DNA from 3 places in the Nonomuraea sp. NPDC048881 genome. Region 1 is predicted to be linked to each of the others. Evidence: riboswitches for the same ligand, from Rfam matches in the RefSeq annotation. Region 1 holds a riboswitch; each other region holds the start of a gene.

Region 1 (6,434 bases):
GGTACAGGCGCGCCTCGGGGGCGTTGACGTGCTGGTAGAGGTTGAGCACCAGGTTGTTGGCCACGATCGTGTCGCCGGTGGCGAAGAAGGCGACCAGACGGCTGACCAGGTGGCGCTCGGCCGCCGACAGCTTGGGCAGGTCGTTCAGGTCGGAGTGCAGGTCCACCTCCTCGACCGTCCAGGTGTTCTTGATCGCGTCGCGGTAGCGGTCGAAGAACAGGGGGTAGCGCATGGGCCGCAGGGTCAGGCTCATGCCCGGGTCGAGCAACATCGGATTCTCCTCGGGGGTCACTGGCAGGCTTCGCACGACTCGGGGTTCTCCAGGGAGCACACCAGGGCCTCCTCGGACTTGTTCGCGAGGGGCGCGGGGGGCGCGAGGGGCACGGTGGCCTGCTGGATGCGGGTGGCCGGGCGCGAGCGCAGGTAGTAGGTGGTCTTCAGGCCGGACTTCCAGGCGTACAGGTACATCGAGGAGAGCTTGTCGATCGTCGGCGCGCTCATGAACAGGTTGAGCGACTGGCTCTGGTCGATGAACGGCGAGCGCGCGGCGGCCATGTCGATCAGCGCCCGCTGCGGCAGCTCCCAGGCGGTGCGGAACAGCCGGCGCACGTCCTCCGGCAGCTCGGCGATGCCCTGCACCGAGCCCTCGGCCTGCTTGATGGCCGCCCGGACGCGGTCGTTCCACAGGCCGCGCGACTTCAGCTCGGCCACCAGCGCGTTGTTGATCTGCAGGAACTCCCCGCTCAGCGTCTCGCGCTTGAACAGGTTGGACACCTGCGGCTCGATGCACTCGTAGCAGCCGACGATCGAGGCGATGGTGGCGGTCGGCGCGATCGCGATCAGCAGCGAGTTGCGCAGGCCGTGGGCGGCGATGCGCTCGCGCACCGCGTCCCAGCGCCCGGCCTGGGTGCCGCTCTGACCCCACAGGTCGTGCTGGAGCCGGCCGCGGGCCGCCCACGTCTGGTCGTAGGCGGGGTGGGCGCCGAAGCGCTCGGCCAGGCCGGCGGAGGTCTCCAGCGCCGACAGGTAGATCTCCTCGGCGATCCGGGTGGACAGCTCCTTGGCCTCGGCCGAGTCGAACGGCAGGCGCAGGGCGAAGAAGACGTCCTGCAGGCCCATCACGCCGAGGCCGACCGGGCGCCAGCGCGGGTTGCTGGCCGCGGCCTGCTCGCTCGGGTAGTAGTTGATGTCGATCACCCGGTCGAGGAAGGTGACCGCGGTGCGGACGGTGGCGCGCAGCCGCTCCCAGTCGATGCCGCAGTCGATGTCGCCGCCGGGGCCCGTGCCCGCCAGGTGGGCGGCGAGGTTGACCGAGCCCAGGTTGCAGACCGCGGTCTCGGCGTCGCTGGACACCTCGACGATCTCGGTGCACAGGTTGGACAGGTGCACGACGTTGCCGGGCTCGGCCGCCTGGTTGCACAGGCGGTTGGCGGCGTCCTTGAAGGTCATCCAGCCGTTGCCGGTCTGGGCCAGGGTGCGCATCATCTTGGCGTACAGGTCGCGGGCCTTGACCTGCCGGACGTACCGGCCGTCGCGCTCGGCGGCGCGGTAGGCCTCCTCGAACGCCTCGCCCCACAGGTCGGGCAGCTCGGGGACCTCGTCGGGGTCGAACAGCGACCAGGTGCCGTCGGCCTCGACCCGGCGCATGAACTCGTCGGGGATCCAGTTGGCCAGGTTGAGGTTGTGGGTGCGGCGGGCGTCCTCGCCGGTGTTGTCGCGCAGTTCCAGGAACTCCTCGACGTCCGGGTGCCAGGGCTCCAGGTAGACGCAGGCCGCGCCCTTGCGCCGGCCGCCCTGGTTGACGGCGGCCACGGACGCGTCGAGCGTGCGCAGCCACGGGACGATGCCGTTGGAGTGCCCGTTCGTGCCGCGGATCAGCGCGCCCCGGGAGCGCACCCGCGACCAGGAGATGCCGATCCCGCCGGCGAACTTCGACAGCTGCGCCACCTGGGCGTAACGGTCGTAGATGGAGCCGATCTCGTCACGGGGCGAGTCGACCAGATAGCAGGAGGACATCTGGGTGTGCCGGGTGCCGGAGTTGAACAGCGTCGGCGAGCTGGGCAGATAGGCCAGCGACGACATGAGCCGGTAGAAGCCGACCGCCTCGGCGGGCGTCTCGGCCAGCCCGCAGGCCACGCGCAGCAGCCAGTACTGCGGCGTCTCCACCACCAGCCGGGTGGACGGGTGGCGCAGCAGGTAACGGTCATAGACCGTGCGCAGCCCGAAGTACTCGAACCGCAGGTCGGCGGTGACGTCGATGGCGTCGTCGAGCTTGCGGGCGTTGGCGTTGACGAACTCGGCGGTCTCGTCGCCGATGAGCCCCTCGGCGTGGCCCAGCCGGATCGCCTGGCTGAAGGAGGCCACGCCCTGCCCGCGGACCTCCTTGTCGATGTAGCCCGACAGCAGCCGCGCGGCCAGGCGCGAGTACTGCGGCTCCTCGCCGATCATCTCGGCGGCCGTCTGGATGGACAGCCGGTCCAGCTCGGCGGTGGTGGCCCCGTCGTAGAGGCCGCTGATCGTCTTGGTGGCCACCCGCATCGGGTCGATGTCCGTCAGATCGGTCGCCCAGTGCTCCACCGCACGTACGATCTTGTTGACGTCGACCGGCTCCGCGGTGCCGTTGCGCTTGCGCACCTGCATCTGGACGCGCCGCGGCGCGGACCTGTCGGCGTCCGCCCGCGCCGTCCCGGCCAGGTCCGTCATCGGGTCCCCTGTGACCGTCACTGCGCTCTCCCCTCGTGAACTCGGTCAGTGGCCGAGAACGCGCGCAGGAGGCGGACGGCGAGGCGCCACAGCCCTCTCGCCGGTGCCGTCCACCGTCCCGCGCGGCCTCGGACCAGCCGCGCGCGCATGATCGCGCGCGGCGCGCCGGCAGGTCTTCGGACTCATGGGCATGCTGTCGCTGCCTACTGGCCGTCGCTTCCCGGGCCTTCGGCCCAGTGCGTCTGACGGCGGTCGTTCCCACTCACCGCTGCGGGGCAGTCCCGGATTCCCACCGGGTTCCCTCTTGCCTCGGCCGCCCTGGCGGGGCGACCGAACCGGCTGCGGGAGACACCATATATAGGGCGGATCAAAAAGTCACACCCAACATCTCGTGTTGCGAAGAACCCCCGCTCCGATCCGGCCACCCGCCGCGGAGCCGCTCCTCGCGGGCCTCACGGGCGGACCGACATGTGATCGACGTCATAGACCGGCCCTGCCTAGTTTTCGCTACCTTAGGTATCGATACTTCAAGTAGCGAAAACCTGAGGAGACCACCATGAGCGAGACCTCCACCGGCCGCCGTCCGGTCACGCCGGACTGGGACACCGTCACCCCCGCCGAACTGGCCGCCTACGTCGAGGCGGAGAACCGGCTGCGCGCCTCCGTCGAGGCACAGGCGATCACCGGCCGGCCGGATCCCGGCGCCGCCGTCGACTGGCGGACGGTGGCGCTGCCCGGCCGCGACATCCGCGTCCGGGTCCACCGGCCCCGAGCGGCCGAGCCGGGGGACGTCCTGCCGCTCGTGCTGCACGTGCACGGAGGCGGCTTCGTCGGCACGGCGCCGCAGAGCGACTGGGTCAACAGCCACCTCGCCGCCCACCTGCCCGCCGTCGTCGTCTCGGTGGACCACCGCCTGCTCGACTGGCACACGCCGCTGGCCGCCGCCGCCGACGACGGCTGGGACGTGCTCCGACACGTGCTGGAGCACGCCGCGCAGTGGGGCGTCGACCCGGCGCGGGCCGTCCTGTTCGGCGAGAGCTGCGGCGGCCTGATCTGCGCCCTGGCGGCGATCAGGGCCCGCGACGCCGGTCTGCCCCTGAAGGCCCAGGTGCTGGTCAACCCCGCCGTGGAGGTGGCCGGGACGATGTTCGACCACCCGTCGACGACCCAGTACGCCGACACCCCGACGCTCAGCGTGCCGGTGCTGCGGCTGTTCCACCGGCTCGCCGTGCCCGAGGGGACGGACGCCCGCGCACTCTCCCCGCTGCACGCCGGCGACCTGGGCGGACTGGCCCCGGCGCTCGTGGCGGTGCCGACCCACGACCCGATCGCCGACCACGGCCGCCGCTACGCCGAGGCGCTGCAGGCCGCCGGCACCCCCGCCCGCCTGGCCGAGTACCCCGAGGCCGGGCACGCCTTCCTCAGCATGCCGGTGCTGGCCCCCCAGGCCGAGGACGCGCGGGCGGACATCCTGAGCTTCCTCCGCGACGCCCTCACCGCGTAACCCGCGACCGGAGCGGCCAGGCGAGGACGGGCCGGCCCCTCGCGCGGCACCGGGTTCTGCTTCATGATTCGGGGTGTCACCCCGCGGCCACGCCGGCGGAGCTCTACGCGACCGTGCTGTCCGCCTGCTGGCATCACCAGCGTTACGAGCTCCTGGACGTCGAGATCGGGCTCGCCCTGCCCGGGACCTACGGCGACGACGACGTCGAGGAGATCGTCGGGATGGCCTTCGGGAACGTCGACCCGTACGACAAGGCGGCGGCCTGGGGGTGAGCCGCCGCCGGCGCGGTCAGCGCCCGGCGTCCCGGGCGACGATGCCGTGCGCCAGCCGGGCCAGGGCGGCGGTGATCTGCTCGGGGGTGAGCCCGCGCCTGCGCTGCTCGGCGTAGACGTCGGGACCCAGCGGGGCGAGGAGGATGTCGGCCAGCGCCTCGGTCTCCGGGACGCCCGCCTCGGCCAGCAGCACCCGCACGTGCGCCCGCCAGAACCCGTAGGCGCCGGTGGCGTAGCGCAACGCGCCCTGCTCGGCGCCCAGGACGAGCGAGATGTGCTCGTCCAGCAGGTCGACCATCGCGGCGTAGAAGGCGGCGAGCCGGTCGGCGGGGGGCGCGCCGGGGCCGAGCGGCGGGTCGCCGCGCAGCAGGCGTTCCTGCAGCTCGCGCTCGTGCTCGTCCAGCAGGGCCTGCGCGATCGAGACGGTGTCGGGATAGCGGCGGTAGAGCGTGCCCCGCCCGACGCCGGCGGCCTTGGCGATGTCGTCCATGGTCACGCCGCGCGGGTCGCGGGTGGCGAACAGCTCGGCCGCGGCGGCGAGCACCTTGGCGCGGTTGCGGGCGGCGTCGGCGCGCTCACGCGGGCGGCCCGCCTCCGCCACGGGACGCCCGGTCAGCAACTCGGTACGGGACTCCATGGCGGCGACTCTAACCCACCCCGACATAAGTGGACAACGTGCCCGCTTAGTTGCTACGGTCACCTCGACCGCAAAACGGACGTCATGTCCACTTATTTCGAGGAGCCCCTCCCATGACCGTTCTGCTGCACCTGGACGCCAGCGCCCGACGCCGTTCGATCAGCCGCGAGCTCGGCGACGCCTTCGCCGAGGCGTGGCGGTCCGCCCACCCCGAGGGCACCTACGTCCACCGCGACCTGGCCGCCGAGCCGGTGCCGCACATCGGGGAGGCCTGGACCGAGCTGTGCGACTACGTCATGGCCAACCAGATCACCGACATCTCCCGCTACCACGAGGCCGCCCGCACCCCGGAGCAGGCGGCCGCGTGGGCGATCGTCGAGCCGCTGCTGTCGCAGCTGGTGGCCGCGGACGTGGTGCTGATCGCCACCCCGATGTACAACTACTCGATCCCGTCGGCGCTCAAGGCCTGGCTCGACCAGGTGACCTTCCCCAAGATGTCCCTGGCCGGGCGGCGTTTCGTGGTCACCACCGCGCGCGGCGGGGCCTACTCGCCCGGCGCCCCCAAGGCCAGGTTCGACTACCAGGAGCGCTACCTGCGTGACTTCTTCGCCGGCCACTTCGCCGTCGAGGACACCACCGTCGTCGCCGCCGAGCTGGCCAACTCCCGCGTCGACCCCGGCCTCTTCCACCTGCGCGCCCAGCACGACGAGCTGTACGCCGCCGCGCTGCGCGGCGCCCGCGACCTGGGGAAGGAGTTCTGACGATGAACTGGCTCATCCTCGGGCTGGCCGGGCTGGTCGAGATCGCCTGGGCGCAGAGCATCAAGCCCACCCAGGGCTTCACCAGGCCGCTGCCCACGCTGATCTGCTTCGTCCTCATGGTGGCCGCGGTCTGGCTGCTGTCGTACTCGATGAAGACCCTGCCGGTCGGCACCGCGTACGCGGTCTTCACCGGCATCGGGGCGGTCGGCGCGATCGCCCTGGGCGTCGTCGTGCACAAGGACCCGATGTCGATCGGCCGGATGGCGGCGCTGGCGCTGATCGTCGGCGGCATCGTGCTGGCCCGCCTCACCAGCCCGGAGTGACCCCTCCCCGTCCGGACGGACGGCCGGGCTCAGCTCGGGCCGAACCAGCGGGCGAGGGCGGCCCTGAGGCCGTCGGGGCCCGCGCCCGCCCAGGCGACGTAGCCGTCGGGCCGGACGAGCAGCGCCGGGGCGGTGGCGGCGGTGGCGGTGGCGGCCACGTGGCGCACCCGGCCGAGCCAGGGCGCGGCGGCGGCGGCCAGGGCGTCGCCGCCGGTCAGGTCCAGGAGCAGGGGG
Region 2 (6,434 bases), on a different contig from region 1:
GAGCAGCGTGCCGCCGTCATACGCGGGGTCACCCGCGTACCCCTTGGGGTCGACGGCCAGCCAGGGCTCGCGATCGGCCCGCAGGATGTTGCCGGCGTGCAGATCGCCGTGGACGAGGAGATCCGGCTGCACGCGGCCCAGCTCGCGGACGGTCGCCACGGCGGCCTCCACCACCTGAGGCCCCGGTGCGCGCGTCACCTCCGCGGCGTCCTTACGCAGCTGCTCCTCCCAGGCGTCGGCCTGCTCCCGCAACCGGGGCAGACCGGGCGGCGCGGGGACGGCCAGCCGGCGACTGATCCGTCCGGCGACCGTGACGACCTCATCACCGTCCTCAAGCTCCGCCAGCCTCGACGGCCGGGCCCGTTCGAGCAGCATGGCGAAACGCTCGTCGTCGCGCTCGTACAGCCGGACGGCGCCGCGCCCGCCCCACGCGGCGAAGGCGTCCGGTTCGTGGACGTTGCCGGGATGCGGGAAAGACACCTTCAGCACAGCGGCCTCCCCGGCCCGCCGCACCGGGACGATGATCCCGACCCCTCCATGCAGGACGGCGCCGTCCGGCACACAGCTCCATGACGCCAGCAACTCCTCCGCGATCCCGGGCAGCTCGGCGAGCCACTTCGCGGCGCCCTCCCCTTCACGCTCGACGGTGCTCCGCGCGAACGCCTCCGGTACCTCGATCATTCGCGGCACGCTAGCACCAGCGGAAGCGTCTCCCCCACCGCAGTGGAGCCATGCGCGGCGACATGTGCGCCTTCCGGCAAGCGCACCACCTCATGGAACGGGCGGGGTGCAGAATCTGAGCCTCGCCCTCGACGCGGTGGCCGTCGCACCCGGCAACTCGGCCGAACGACCGCCGTATCAGATCCCGGGCGAGGCGAACCGGACATCCGTTCAGCCAGCCGCCGAGGGCGGCGGGTGGCTTTGTGCGGGTGGGGAGTTTGGCAGTCTTGCTGCCATGTATCCCGCTTCTGCACTTGGCGAGTTCCTGCGGTCCCGACGGGCCCGACTGCGTCCCGAGGACGTGGGCCTGAGCTCAGGAGTCAGGCATCGGCGCGTGACGGGGCTGCGCAGGGAGGAGCTGGCGCCGCTGGCCGGAGTCAGCGTCGGCTGCTACACCCGCCTGGAGCAGGGGCAGAGCCCCAACGTCTCGGACGACGTCCTGGACGCTGTCGCCCGCGTCCTGCGGCTGGACGACGACGAGCTGCCCCACCTGCACCGGCTGGCCAGGGCCGCCCGGGCCGGGGCGAGGGCCAAGCCCGAGCAGCCGCGTCCCGGCATCAGGCTGATGCGGACGCCTTCACCGACCGGCCCGCGATCGCGGTCGGCCGGCGGGGCGACATCCGTTTCCCCACCGACGAAGGGCTGAACGCGCTGGTCGACGAGCTGCCGGCGCTCAGCCTGGAGTTCCGTGCGATGTGGACCGAGCACCCGGTGAGCAACCGCGCCTCCATCTCGCGCGACTACCGGCATCCGGAGGTGGGCGTCATGACCCTCACGCCGAGCAGCCCCTATCGCGGGGTCGTGTCAGCGGCGGTCAGGTCGTGAGCGTCCGTCGTCATGCGGCCAGAGTGCGGCCGGCCGCGAAGATCAACCAGAGCCCTGCTGAGGGTACATCTGTCAGGTGCAGGACGGGCGGACGCGGGGGGCGATCCGTCGCGTCCGGCAATTCGCTAAGGACGTTGCAGAATCACCGAGTCGGAGAGCTGGGTGAGCAACTCCAGTTGATCGAAATAGAGGCGCAAGCTCGTGATGAGTCCGTCTTCCACTGTGCAGACATAACAGCATCGCAAACGAACAGGGCGGCCCGTCGCGTGCAGCACCTGACCGTCGGGCATGGTGTATGGGCCTCGGTGAGTTCCGACCATGAGAAGCTCGTCGACGGTTGTCGCCTCACCCTCGGAGGACTCCGTGATCACGGCCCGGACGTCGGGGAACGCCGTCCAGAACTCCTCCAGATAGGAGGCCAGCTCGCTGTGTCCCTGAGATACGCCTTCGGGGCTGATGGACACTCCGGCCGGGCTGAAAGTGCCGAGCAGTGCCGTCATGTCGTGGGCGTTGAACGCGTCCGTATAGCGGTCGCGCACCTCGCGGGCAACATTCATGGCACCGGGTCCTCCTACTATTCGCTCGATGCCCAGCGTGGCTGTCGATATGCGGTCGAATGACCAACGCAAGCTAGATCCGCATACTCGGCGAGGTAGAATTCTGGGCCTTTCGCAAAGGCGCGCGGCGGGGCGGCAGGAGACCGAGGGGCACCGGTCGCCTGTTGACGCGAACGTGAGGAAAGGATACGTTCCGGTAGATTTCACGGTTGTCCAAGGGAAATCCGGTGAGATGCCGGTGCGGACGCGCCACTGTATCCGGGACGTAGATCCCGGGAGCCAGGTCGCTTGGCAGCCGTGACCTCGTGATATGGGACGCGTGACCCCTGAGGAGGCTTGACATGACCGGGTTGTCCACCCCGTCGACGATTCCCTTTCCGCGCCTGCGCCCTTGGCTGCTGCTGGCCGTGCCCGTGCTGCTGCTGGTCGCCTACCTGGTTCTGATGGACAACGGCGCCATCTCCCAGACCGGCACCTTCCTGCACGAGCTGATGCACGACGGGCGTCACCTGCTCGGCGTGCCCTGCCACTGAGGGCCCGTCATGGTACGCACCTTCCTGGCCAGAGGTCTGCTCGTCGGACTCCTGGCCGGACTGATCGCGGGCGCCTTCGCCTTCGCCTTCGGTGAACCTCGCGTGGACCACGCGATCGCCCTGGAGGAGGCCGCCGCCCAGGCCGAGGCGCCCGATCCGGACGCCGGGACGGCCGGGCACGGCCACGCAGAAGCGGCCGAGCACAGTCACGGCGAGGACGCCGTGGTCGGCAGGCCCGTGCAGAAGGCGGGGCTGTTCCTGGCCACCGGGCTCTACGGGCTGGCCGTGGGCGGGGTGTTCGCCCTGGTGTTCGCCGGGCTGCGCGGGCGGGTCGGCCCGCGTTCCGACGGGCGGCTGGCGGTCGCCGCGGCCGGTACGGCGTTCGCCGCGATCATCCTCGTGCCCTTCGTGAAATATCCAGCCAACCCGCCTGCGGTGGGCGATCCGGACACCATCAACAGCCGCACGCTGCTCTACGTGGTGATGATCCTCGTCGGGCTGGCGGCGACGGCGATCGCGGTGGCGACGGCCCGCCGCGTCGACGGCGGCCCGTGGGCTCGCTGGACGGCGGCGGCGGTCGCGTTCCTGGTGCCCGTCGTCGCCGCGTGGTGGTTGCTGCCGGCGGTCGATGAGGTGCCCGAGGGGTTCCCCGCCACGCTGCTGTGGGAGTTCCGGCTCGCCTCGCTCGGCACGCAGCTCGTCTTCTGGGCGGCGTTCGGCGTGTTGTTCGGCTGGGCGAGCGACCGGGCGGAGCGGCGTACGGCGGCTCACCCGCTGGTCGCGGCGCCGAGCTGAGCAAGGTGCTGTTCGTCCGGCATGCCACGACACCGGGGATGCGGGCCGGGTGCTTTCCCGCCGACGAGGACGCCGACGCGGCGAGCCTGACCAGGGCCGCGGCGGCGGGGCCCGTCGAGGCGGCGGCGGCATGGGCCGCTCCCTGCAGGGCCGCGCGGCAGACGGCCGCCGCCATGGGGCTGGCGGCCCGCGAGGTTCCCGCCCTGGCGGAGGCGGACTGCGGCCGGTGGCGGGGCCTGCCGTACGGACGGGTCGCGCTGGCGGAGCCGGACGCGCTGGCGAGCTGGCTGGCCGACCCGCACGCCGCCCCGCACGGCGGTGAGTCACTGAGCGCGCTCGCCGCCAGGGTGGCGGGCTGGCTCGACTCGGTACGGGACGAGCCGCGGGCCGTCGTGGTCTGCGACGCGGGCGTCATCAGAGCGGCGCTCGGCCATGCCCTGGGGCTGGATCCGCTGCGCGCGGCCCGTTTCGACCTGGCTCCTCTGTCCACCACCGAGCTGACCGTCGCGCGGGACGGCTGGCGGGTGGTCCACGTCAACCGGAAGGCTGAGTCTTGATCGTCACCTATCCGTTCAGCGCCGTCGTCGGGCTCGGCGACCTGAAGCTGGCGCTGGTGCTGAACGCGGTGTCGCCCCGGGTGGGCGGGGTGCTCGTCCGCGGGGAGAAGGGAACGGCGAAGTCCACGATCGTGCGGGCGCTGGCGGCCCAGTTGCCCACGGTGTGCGTGGTGCCCGGCTGCCGGTTCGCCTGCGACCCCGCCGTACCCGACCCTGAGTGCCCGGACGGGCCGCACGAGCCCGGCGCCGAGCGGGTGGAACGGCCGGCCGCTCTGGTGGAGCTGCCGGTCGGCGCGTCGGAGGACCGGCTGGCCGGCTCGCTCGACGTCGAGCGGGCGCTGACGGAGGGGGTGAAGGCGTTCGAGCCGGGGCTGCTGGCGGCCGCCCACCGCGGCGTCCTGTACGTGGACGAGGTGAACCTCCTGCACGACCACCTCGTGGACCTGCTGCTCGACGCGGCCGCGCTGGGCACGTGCTACGTCGAGCGGGAGTCGGTGTCGGTCCGCCATGCCGCCCGCTTCCTGCTGGTGGGCACCATGAACCCGGAGGAGGGCGAGCTGCGTCCGCAGCTTCTGGACCGGTTCGGGCTGACGGTCGAGGTCAGGGCGTCCCGCGACCCGGAGGAGCGCGCCGAGGTGGTGCGGCGGCGGCTGGCCTTCGAGGCGGACGCGGCGGCGTTCGCGCGTCGATGGACGGCAGCGGAATCGGCGTTGTCGGCCCGCATCGCCGCCGCGCGGTCCCGGGTTCCCGGCGTGCGGTTGCCGGACGCCCGGCTGCGGCAGATCGCGACGGTGTGCGCCGCCTTCGAGGTGGACGGCCTGCGTGCCGACCTGGTGACGGCGAACGCGGCCATCGCCCACGCCGCCTGGCAGGGCCGCGACACGGTGACGACCGAGGACGTGCGGGCCGCGGCCCGGCTGTCGCTGCCGCATCGCCGGCGGCGCGATCCGTTCGACGCTCCGGGCCTGGACGAGGCGCTGCTCGACGAGCTGCTGGAACGCACCTCAGGCGACGACGCCCCGGACGGCGGCCCCGACGGCTCCGGTCCCGGCGGACCTGGCGGGACGCCGCCACCGGGCGACGGCACCGGACCCGAAACGCGGAACCACCCGACCGGCGCCGAGCCCTCGGCGGACGGCCGGACGGCCGCCGCTGACCCACCGGCGTCCACGGCCGCCGGTGCGGACGCGCCGCCGATGGCCGGAGACCCCGCTCCGGACGCGGCGACCGCCACGGGGACGGCGGCCTCCCGAGCATCGGCGCCCCAGGCGGCCTCCCAGACGGCCTCGCAGGCGGCCTCCCAGGCGGCCGCGCAGGTGGCGGGCGTGGCCGCGCCGTACCGGGTGCCGCTGCTGGAGGTGCCGGGGGTCGGCGAGGGAGCGGTGGGCCGGCGGTCGCGGTCCCGGACCCGGCGCGGCCGGAGCGCCGGCGCGCGCCGCCCGCCCGGCCCCGTACGCGACCTCCATGTGCCGGCGACGCTGCTGGCAGCGGCGCCCCACCAGCGGGAACGCGGCCACCAGGGCCCCGGGCTGGCGCTGCGCGGCGACGACCTGCGCGAGGTGGTGCGCGAGGGCAGGGAGGGCAACCTCGTGCTCTTCGTGGTGGACGCGAGCGGCTCGATGGCGGCGCGCAAGCGGATGACCGCGGTCAAGACGGCCGTGCTCAGCCTGCTCCTCGACGCCTACCAGCGGCGGGACAAGATAGGACTGATCACCTTCCGGGGCGCCGTCGCGGAGGTGGCGCTGCCGCCCACCTCGTCGGTGGAGGCAGGCGCGGCCCGGCTGCGCTCCCTGCCCACCGGAGGGCGCACGCCGCTGGCGGCGGGGCTGGTGCGCGCGGCGGAGGTGCTGCGCGTGGAACGGCTGCGCGACCCCGCCAGGCGTCCGCTGCTGGTGCTGGTCACCGACGGACGGGCCACGGCCGGCGGCGACGTGGACCGGGCCGCCGCGCTGCTGGCCGGCACCGCGTCGGTGGTCGTGGACTGCGAGAGCGGGCCGGTCAGGCTCGGCCTGGCCGTCCGGCTGGCCGCCCGGCTGCGCGCGCGGCTCGTGCCTCTCGACTCTCTGGCCGATCTCGGCTCGGTCGTCCGTGACCACAGGAAGGCGGTCTGAACATGCCTCAGGGAAAACCGGCTGTCGTGCCCGACGACGGCCTGACCACGCGCCAGCGGCGGACCCGTCCGCTGCTGATGGTGCACACCGGACCGGGCAAGGGCAAGTCCACGGCCGCCTTCGGGATGGCGTTGCGGGCCTGGAACCAGGGCTGGCCGGTCGGGGTGTTCCAGTTCGTGAAGTCGGCCAAGTGGCGCATCGGCGAGGAACGGGCGCTCAAGGTGCTCGGCGAGACGGGCGAGGGCGGCCCGGTGACCTGGCACAAGATGGGCGAGGGCTGGTCGTGGATCCAGCGGCCCGGCAGCGAGGAGGACCACGCGGCCGACGCCCGTGAGG
Region 3 (6,434 bases), on a different contig from region 1:
GCGGCCTCGTCGGCGACCGGGGTGCCGCTGCTGGTGCTGCGGCGTCCGGGATGGCGGGAGGGGCCGGGCGACGCGTGGCTGCGGGTCGGCTCCCTCCAGGAGGCGGCCGGGCTGCTGACCACGGCCCGGTGGGGCGCGACAGGCCGTGACACCCGGGTCTTCCTCACGACCGGACGCCGGAGCCTGCCGGTGTTCGCGCCGCTGCCCGGCGTGTGGCTGCTGGCCAGGTCGGTGGACCCGCCGGAGGGGCCGGTGCCGGCGAACGTGCACATCCTGCTCGACCGCGGGCCGTACACCGTCGAGGGCGAGCGCGCCCTGATCCGGGAGCACCGCCTGGACGTGCTGGTGACCAAGGACAGCGGCGGCGGCATGACCACGGCCAAGCTCGGCGCGGCGCGTGAGCTCGGCCTGCCGGTGATCATGGTGGACCGGCCGCCGCTGCCCGCGGGCGTCCGGGCCACGGACAGCGTGGCGGCGGCGGCAGCCTGGGTTCAGGGGTAGCGGCGCGGGGTGTAGACGACGCCGCCTTCGGTGGCCCGGGTCGTGGACGAGCCGATGATCAGCAGGCAGCGCATGTCCACCTGGCCGGGGTCCAGCTCGCCGAGCGTGGTGACCGTGACGCTCTCCTGCGGGCCGCCGACGTCGCGGCCGATCACCACGGGGGTGTCCGGCGCGCGATGCTCCAGCAGCAGGTCCCGGGCGGCGGCGACCTGCCACGTACGGCTGCGCGAGGCCGGGTTGTAGATCGCCAGCACCAGGTCCGCCCGCGCGGCGGCGGACAGCCGGTCGGCCACCACCTCCCACGGCTTGAGCAGGTCGGACAGCGACAGCACGCAGTAGTCGTGCCCGAGCGGCGCGCCCGCCCTGGCGGCGACCGCCTGGGCGGCGGTCAGTCCCGGCACGACCCGCACCGGCACGTCCGGGAAGTCGGCGGCGGCTTCGAGCACGGCGCTGGCCATGGCGAACACGCCCGGGTCGCCGGACGACACGACCGCCACGCGGGCCCCGTCCCGGGCCAGCTCAAGGGCGTGCCTGGCGCGTTCGGCCTCCACCCGGTTGTCGGTGCGGTGGCGGCGCTGGCGCGGGTTCGGCGCCACCCGGTCCACGTACGGGCCGTAGCCGACGAGGTCGGTGGCCGCGGCCAGCGCCTCCTGCGCCTCCGGCGTCAGCCACGGCCGCCCGGCCGGGCCCAGGCCGACCACGGCCACCTCGCCCCGCCCCTCGTCCGCCGGGCGCTCGGGGACGAAGGTGCGCTCGGCCGGGCTGGCGAGCAGGGCCAGCGAGAAGTACGGGACTCCGTCCGGGTCCACGTCCTTGAGCGGGGCGACCCGCTCGGCGCCCATGGTGGCGCGCTCGACGTACCAGGCGTCGTCGAGGCGGCCCGCCTCGGCCAGCGCGTCGCGCACCTTCCCGAACGTGCGGCCCAGCTTGAGCACGGCGGCCGAGTCGGTGTCGCGCAGCCGCTCGGCCAGCACCTGCGCGGGCAGCGTGCCGGGCAGCACGGTCAGCACCTCGTCCCGCTCGACCAGCGGCCGTCCCAGCACGGCGGCGGCGGCGCTGACCGAGGTCACGCCGGGCACCACCTCGGTCGGGTAGCGGTGGGCGAGCCGCTTGTGCATGTGCATGTAGGAGCCGTAGAACAGCGGGTCGCCCTCGGCCAGCACGACCACGGTGCGGCCCGCGTCCAGGTGGGCGGCCAGGCGTTCGGCGCAGTCGGCGTAGAAGTCGTCGAGCGCTCCCTGGTAGCCGCCGGGGTGGTCGGTGGTCTCCGTGGTCAGCGGGTAGAGCAGCAGCTCCTCGATCTGGCCTTCGCGCATGTACGGCAGCGCGATCGAACGGGCGATGCTGCGGCCGTGCCGGGCGGCGTGGTAGGCGATCACGTCGGCCTCGCCGATCAGCCGGGCCGTCCTGACCGTGACCAGCTCGGGGTCGCCGGGGCCCAGGCCGACTCCGTACAGGCGTCCTGACATGGTCGTCACTCCGTCTCGTTCGCGATGGCGTTGATCGCGGCGGCCGTCATCGCACTGCCGCCGCGACGGCCGTGCACCACCAGGTACTCCAGGTCGCCGCCGGCCAGCGCCTGCTTGGACTCGGCCGCGCCGATGAAGCCGACCGGGATGCCGAGCACGGCCGCGGGGCGTCCGGCGCCCTCGGCCACCAGCTCCAGCAGCCGGAACAGGGCGGTCGGCGCGTTCCCGATCGCCACCACCGCGCCCTCCAGGCGGTCGCGCCACAGCTCCAGGGCCGCGGCGCTGCGGGTGGTGCCGAGGCGTTCGGCCAGCTCGGGCACGCGCGGATCGCCCAGCGTGCACAGCACCTCGTTGCCCGCGGGCAGCCGGCGCCGCGTCACGCCGGAGGCGACCATCATGGCGTCGCACAACACCGGCGCGCCGCCGCGCAGCGCCTCCCTGGCCCGCGCGACCACCTGCGGCGACCAGGCCAGGTCGGTGACGAGGTCGGTCATGCCGCACGCGTGGATCATGCGCACCGCCACCTGGGCGACCTCGGGCGGCAGGCCCGTGAGGTCGGTCTCGGCGCGGATGGTCGCGAACGAGCGCCGGTAGATCTCGGCGCCGTCGCGGATGTAGTCGCTCACTCCTGGCGTTCCTCGTATCCGTTGATGGTTGCGATCAGCTGGCGGACCGGGCCGCGTGGCAGGCCGCAGCGCCGCTCGCAACCGGCCCAGTGGACGGGCGTGGCGGGTGCGCTGCCGAGGCCCCGCACCCATTGCCGGGCATCGGCCCGCACGTCGGCGAGCGCCTTCGCGCAGCCGGGACGGCCGGTGCAGGCGGTCACCCCGGCCCAGGGGGAGTCCGGGTCGGTGGCGAGCCCGGCGGCGGCGAGCGCCCGCTCGGTCCGATCCGCCTCGCCGGGGGAGAGGTCCGGCAGGACGACGGTCCGCCAGGGTGTCAGGCGCACCGGCCGTCCGAGGTCCGCGAGGGCTCCGGCCTGGTCGGACGTCAGGCGGCCGAGCGGCACGAGCGCCTCGATCGCCACCCGGCCGTCCCGCTGGGCGATCCTGCCCGCGGACGGGCGGCGTGCGGCTTCCGCGGCATCCGGGGCGTCCGGGGCGTCCGGGGCGTCCGGGGCGTTCGCGGCGTTCGCGGCGTCAGGGGCGTCGATCAGGCTTGGTTCGCCGGCGCGCAGGCGGGTGGCGATTCTGGCGGGGCCGTCCGGGAGGTCGCGGATGCGCCAGGCGCGCGGGCCGTCGGGGGACAGCTCGTCCAGGAACGCCTCGGCGGCGTCGATCATGAGCGGGACGGCCGCGTCCGGGGCGACGGTCAGCCCGGTGTCGGCGCCGGCGAGCAGCAGCCGTCCGGTCGCCACGTAGGTGACGTCCGCGCCGAGCCCGGCGACGTCCCGCGTGCCGTCGTCCAGGGCGAACAGGAACCGTCCCGGCAGCGCGGCCAGCCGGGGCCGCGCGCACAGCGCCCGGTCCAGGGCGTCCGCCATCGCCGGCACGTCCAGCAGCCCGTCGGGACCGCGCCCGCCCAGCGGCGAGGCCAGGATGTTGCGCACCCGCTCGTGCGCGGGCGACGGCAGCAGCCCGGCCGCCGCGATCCGCCCGGCGAAGACCTCCGGCGCGCGCAGCCCCCGCACCTGGACGTTCGCCCGCGACGTCAGCTCGATCACGCCCGTTCCCAGCTCGGCCGCGCACCCGGCGAGCACGCGGAGCTGCGCGGCCGACACCGCGCCGCCGGGCAGGCGCACGCGGGCGAGCGGGCCGTCGGCGGCCTCGTGCACCTGGAGCGCCCCCGGACAGGCATCGGGACGCGTACGTCCGGAAGATTCACCTACGGGCACGAAGGGATCGTAACGCCACTTCTGGGACGGGTCGCTCCTGTCGTAAGCTTCGGCGTAGACGATGGCAATGGGAGGAAGCCGGTGTGAATCCGGCGCGGTCCCGCCACTGTGACCGGGGAGCGAACCCCACCACGAGGCCACTGTCCGGCGACGGGCGGGAAGGCCGGGGTGAGCGTCGATCCGGGAGCCAGGAGACTCCTGCCGTCGTGTCACCCGCGACCGGGGCGAGGACCCCGAGGGAGGAATGCGCCGTGCCTGGCGACAGCCGTACCGTTCTGCTGCTCTCCACCTCCGACACCGACCTGCTGAGCGCTCGCGCCTGCGGGGCGGGCTACCGCCTGGGCAATCCCGCCCGGCTGACCGCCGAGGACGTCCCCGGCCTGACGGAGGGGACCGGCCTCGTCGTGGTGCGCCTGCTGGGCGGGCGGCGGGCCTGGCCGGAAGGGCTCGACGCGCTGCTGGCCGGGCCGCGCCCGGTGGTGGTGCTGGGCGGGGAGCAGGCTCCCGACGCCGAGCTGATGGAGCTGTCCACTGTCAGCGGCGGGGTGTGCGCCGAGGCGCACGCCTACCTGGCCCACGGCGGCCCGGCGAACCTGGCCGAGCTGCACGCGTTCCTGTCCGACACCGTCCTGCTGACCGGGCACGGGTTCGAGCCGCCCGTCCCCGCCCCCACCTGGGGACGGCTGGACCGCCCTGCCAGGACCACCGGCGGTCCCGTGGTGGGGGTGCTCTACTACCGGGCCCACCACATGGCCGGCAACACCGCGTTCGTCGAGGCGTTGTGCGACGCCGTCGAGGACGCGGGCGGGCAGGCGCTGCCGGTCTTCTGCTCGTCCCTGCGCGCGGCCGAGCCGGAGCTGCTGGACACGCTGCGCGCGGCGGACGCCCTGGTCGTCACGGTGCTGGCGGCGGGCGGCTCCCGTCCGGCCACCGCGGGGGCGGGCGGCGACGACGAGGCCTGGGACGTCGGCGCGCTGGCGGAGCTGGACGTGCCGATCCTGCAAGGACTCTGCCTGACCACCACCCGGCAGGCATGGGAGGAGAACGACGACGGGCTGTCGCCGCTGGACGCCGCCTCCCAGGTCGCGATCCCGGAGTTCGACGGGCGGATCATCACGGTGCCGTTCTCGTTCAAGGAGATCGACCCCGACGGGCTGACCGTCTACGTCGCCGACCCCGAGCGGGCCGCCCGGGTGGCGGGCATCGCGGTGCGCCACGGCCTGCTGCGGCACACCCCTCCCGCAGAGCGGCGGCTGGTGGTGATGTTGTCGGCGTACCCGACCAAGCACTCCCGCGTCGGCAACGCGGTCGGGCTGGACACCCCCGCGAGCACCGTCCGGCTGCTGGCCCGGCTCGCCGAGGCGGGTTACGACCTGGGCGACGGCTTCCCCGGCGTGGCCGACCAGGACGGCGACGCGCTCGTGCACGCGCTGATCGCCGCCGGCGGCCAGGACCAGGACTGGCTGACCGAGGAGCACCTGGCGGGCAACCCGGTGCGCATCTCCGCCGCCTCCTACGAGCAGTGGTACCGGACGCTGCCCGCGGCCCTGCGCGAGGAGATGGAACGCCACTGGGGCCCGCCGCCCGGAGAGCTCTTCGTGCACGAGGGCGACAGCGGGACCGACATCGTGCTGGCCGCGCTGCGGGCCGGGAACCTGGTGGTGATGGTGCAGCCGCCGCGCGGCTTCGGGGAGAACCCGATCGCCATCTACCACGACCCCGACCTGCCGCCCAGCCACCACTACCTGGCCGCCTACCGCTGGCTGTCGGCCGAGTTCGGCGCGCACGCGATGGTGCACGTCGGCAAGCACGGCAACCTGGAGTGGCTGCCCGGCAAGTCGGCGGGGATGTCGGCCGCGTGCGGCACCGACGCCGCCATCGGCGACCTGCCGCTGGTCTACCCCTTCCTCGTCAACGACCCGGGGGAGGGCACGCAGGCCAAGCGGCGCGCGCACGCCGTGCTGGTGGACCACCTGGTGCCGCCGATGGCGCGCGCCGACACCTACGGCGACATCGCCCGGCTGGAGCAGCTCCTGGACGAGCACGCCACGATCGCCGCCATGGACCCCGCCAAGCTGCCCGCGATCCGGGCGCAGATCTGGACGCTGATCCAGGCCGCCAGGCTCGACCACGACCTCGGGCTGGCCGACCGGCCGCACGACAGCGAGTTCGACGACCTCATCCTGCACGTGGACGGCTGGCTGTGCGAGGTGAAGGACGCCCAGATCCGCGACGGGCTGCACGTCCTCGGCCAGGCGCCCACCGGCCAGGTGCGGGTGGACCTGGTGCTGGCCATGTTGCGCGCCCGGCAGATGTGGGCCGGCAGGGAGACGCTGCCCGGCCTGCGCGAGGCGCTCGGCCTGGCCGAGGACGGCACGGCGGCGCTGGGCGACGTGGACCGCGCCGAGGCGACCGCCCGCGCCCTGGTCGAGGCCATGGAGCAGCAAGCCTGGGCCCCGGACGCCGCCCCCGCCGTCGCCCGCGCGGTATTGGGTGGCGTGGCCGAGGGGCGGGTGGAGCTGGTGGCGCGGGTGCTGGCGTTCGCCGCCACCGAGATGGTGCCGCGCCTGGCCCGCACCACCGACGAGCTCGACCACGTCCTGCACGCCCTGGACGGCGGCTACGTGCCC

Evidence for each region. Region 1 has a riboswitch for cobalamin ahead of AB0C33_RS46000 (ribonucleoside-diphosphate reductase subunit alpha). Riboswitches for the same ligand answer to the same signal wherever they lie in the genome.
Region 2: linked by a shared signal. The riboswitch ahead of AB0C33_RS35405 (CbtB domain-containing protein) and the one ahead of AB0C33_RS46000 (ribonucleoside-diphosphate reductase subunit alpha) in region 1 are both predicted to bind cobalamin.
Region 3: linked by a shared signal. The riboswitch ahead of cobN (cobaltochelatase subunit CobN) and the one ahead of AB0C33_RS46000 (ribonucleoside-diphosphate reductase subunit alpha) in region 1 are both predicted to bind cobalamin.

The regions. Positions count from the first base shown of each region.
Region 1 covers NZ_JBEZGC010000025.1:68,387-74,820, reverse strand. Annotated here, with positions in the region: gene AB0C33_RS46005 (ribonucleotide-diphosphate reductase subunit beta) at 1-271, opposite strand, end outside; gene AB0C33_RS46000 (ribonucleoside-diphosphate reductase subunit alpha) at 289-2,724, opposite strand; cobalamin riboswitch at 2,853-3,058, opposite strand; gene AB0C33_RS45995 (alpha/beta hydrolase) at 3,260-4,207, shown strand; gene AB0C33_RS45990 (hypothetical protein) at 4,321-4,479, shown strand; gene AB0C33_RS45985 (helix-turn-helix domain-containing protein) at 4,496-5,116, opposite strand; gene AB0C33_RS45980 (NAD(P)H-dependent oxidoreductase) at 5,230-5,877, shown strand; gene AB0C33_RS45975 (multidrug efflux SMR transporter) at 5,880-6,200, shown strand; gene AB0C33_RS45970 (FAD-dependent monooxygenase) at 6,230-6,434, opposite strand, start outside.
Region 2 covers NZ_JBEZGC010000012.1:156,169-162,602, reverse strand. Annotated here, with positions in the region: gene AB0C33_RS35425 (aminoglycoside phosphotransferase family protein) at 1-681, opposite strand, end outside; gene AB0C33_RS35420 (helix-turn-helix transcriptional regulator) at 956-1,366, shown strand; gene AB0C33_RS35415 (hypothetical protein) at 1,315-1,545, shown strand; gene AB0C33_RS35410 (nuclear transport factor 2 family protein) at 1,671-2,102, opposite strand; cobalamin riboswitch at 2,280-2,409, shown strand; gene AB0C33_RS35405 (CbtB domain-containing protein) at 2,444-2,635, shown strand; gene AB0C33_RS35400 (CbtA family protein) at 2,645-3,430, shown strand; gene AB0C33_RS35395 (histidine phosphatase family protein) at 3,436-3,987, shown strand; gene AB0C33_RS35390 (VWA domain-containing protein) at 3,984-6,098, shown strand; gene cobO (cob(I)yrinic acid a,c-diamide adenosyltransferase) at 6,101-6,434, shown strand, end outside.
Region 3 covers NZ_JBEZGC010000012.1:146,906-153,339, forward strand. Annotated here, with positions in the region: gene AB0C33_RS35355 (cobalt-precorrin-6A reductase) at 1-501, shown strand, start outside; gene AB0C33_RS35360 (precorrin-2 C(20)-methyltransferase) at 492-1,970, opposite strand; gene AB0C33_RS35365 (precorrin-8X methylmutase) at 1,976-2,596, opposite strand; gene cobG (precorrin-3B synthase) at 2,593-3,804, opposite strand; cobalamin riboswitch at 3,815-4,025, shown strand; gene cobN (cobaltochelatase subunit CobN) at 4,056-6,434, shown strand, end outside.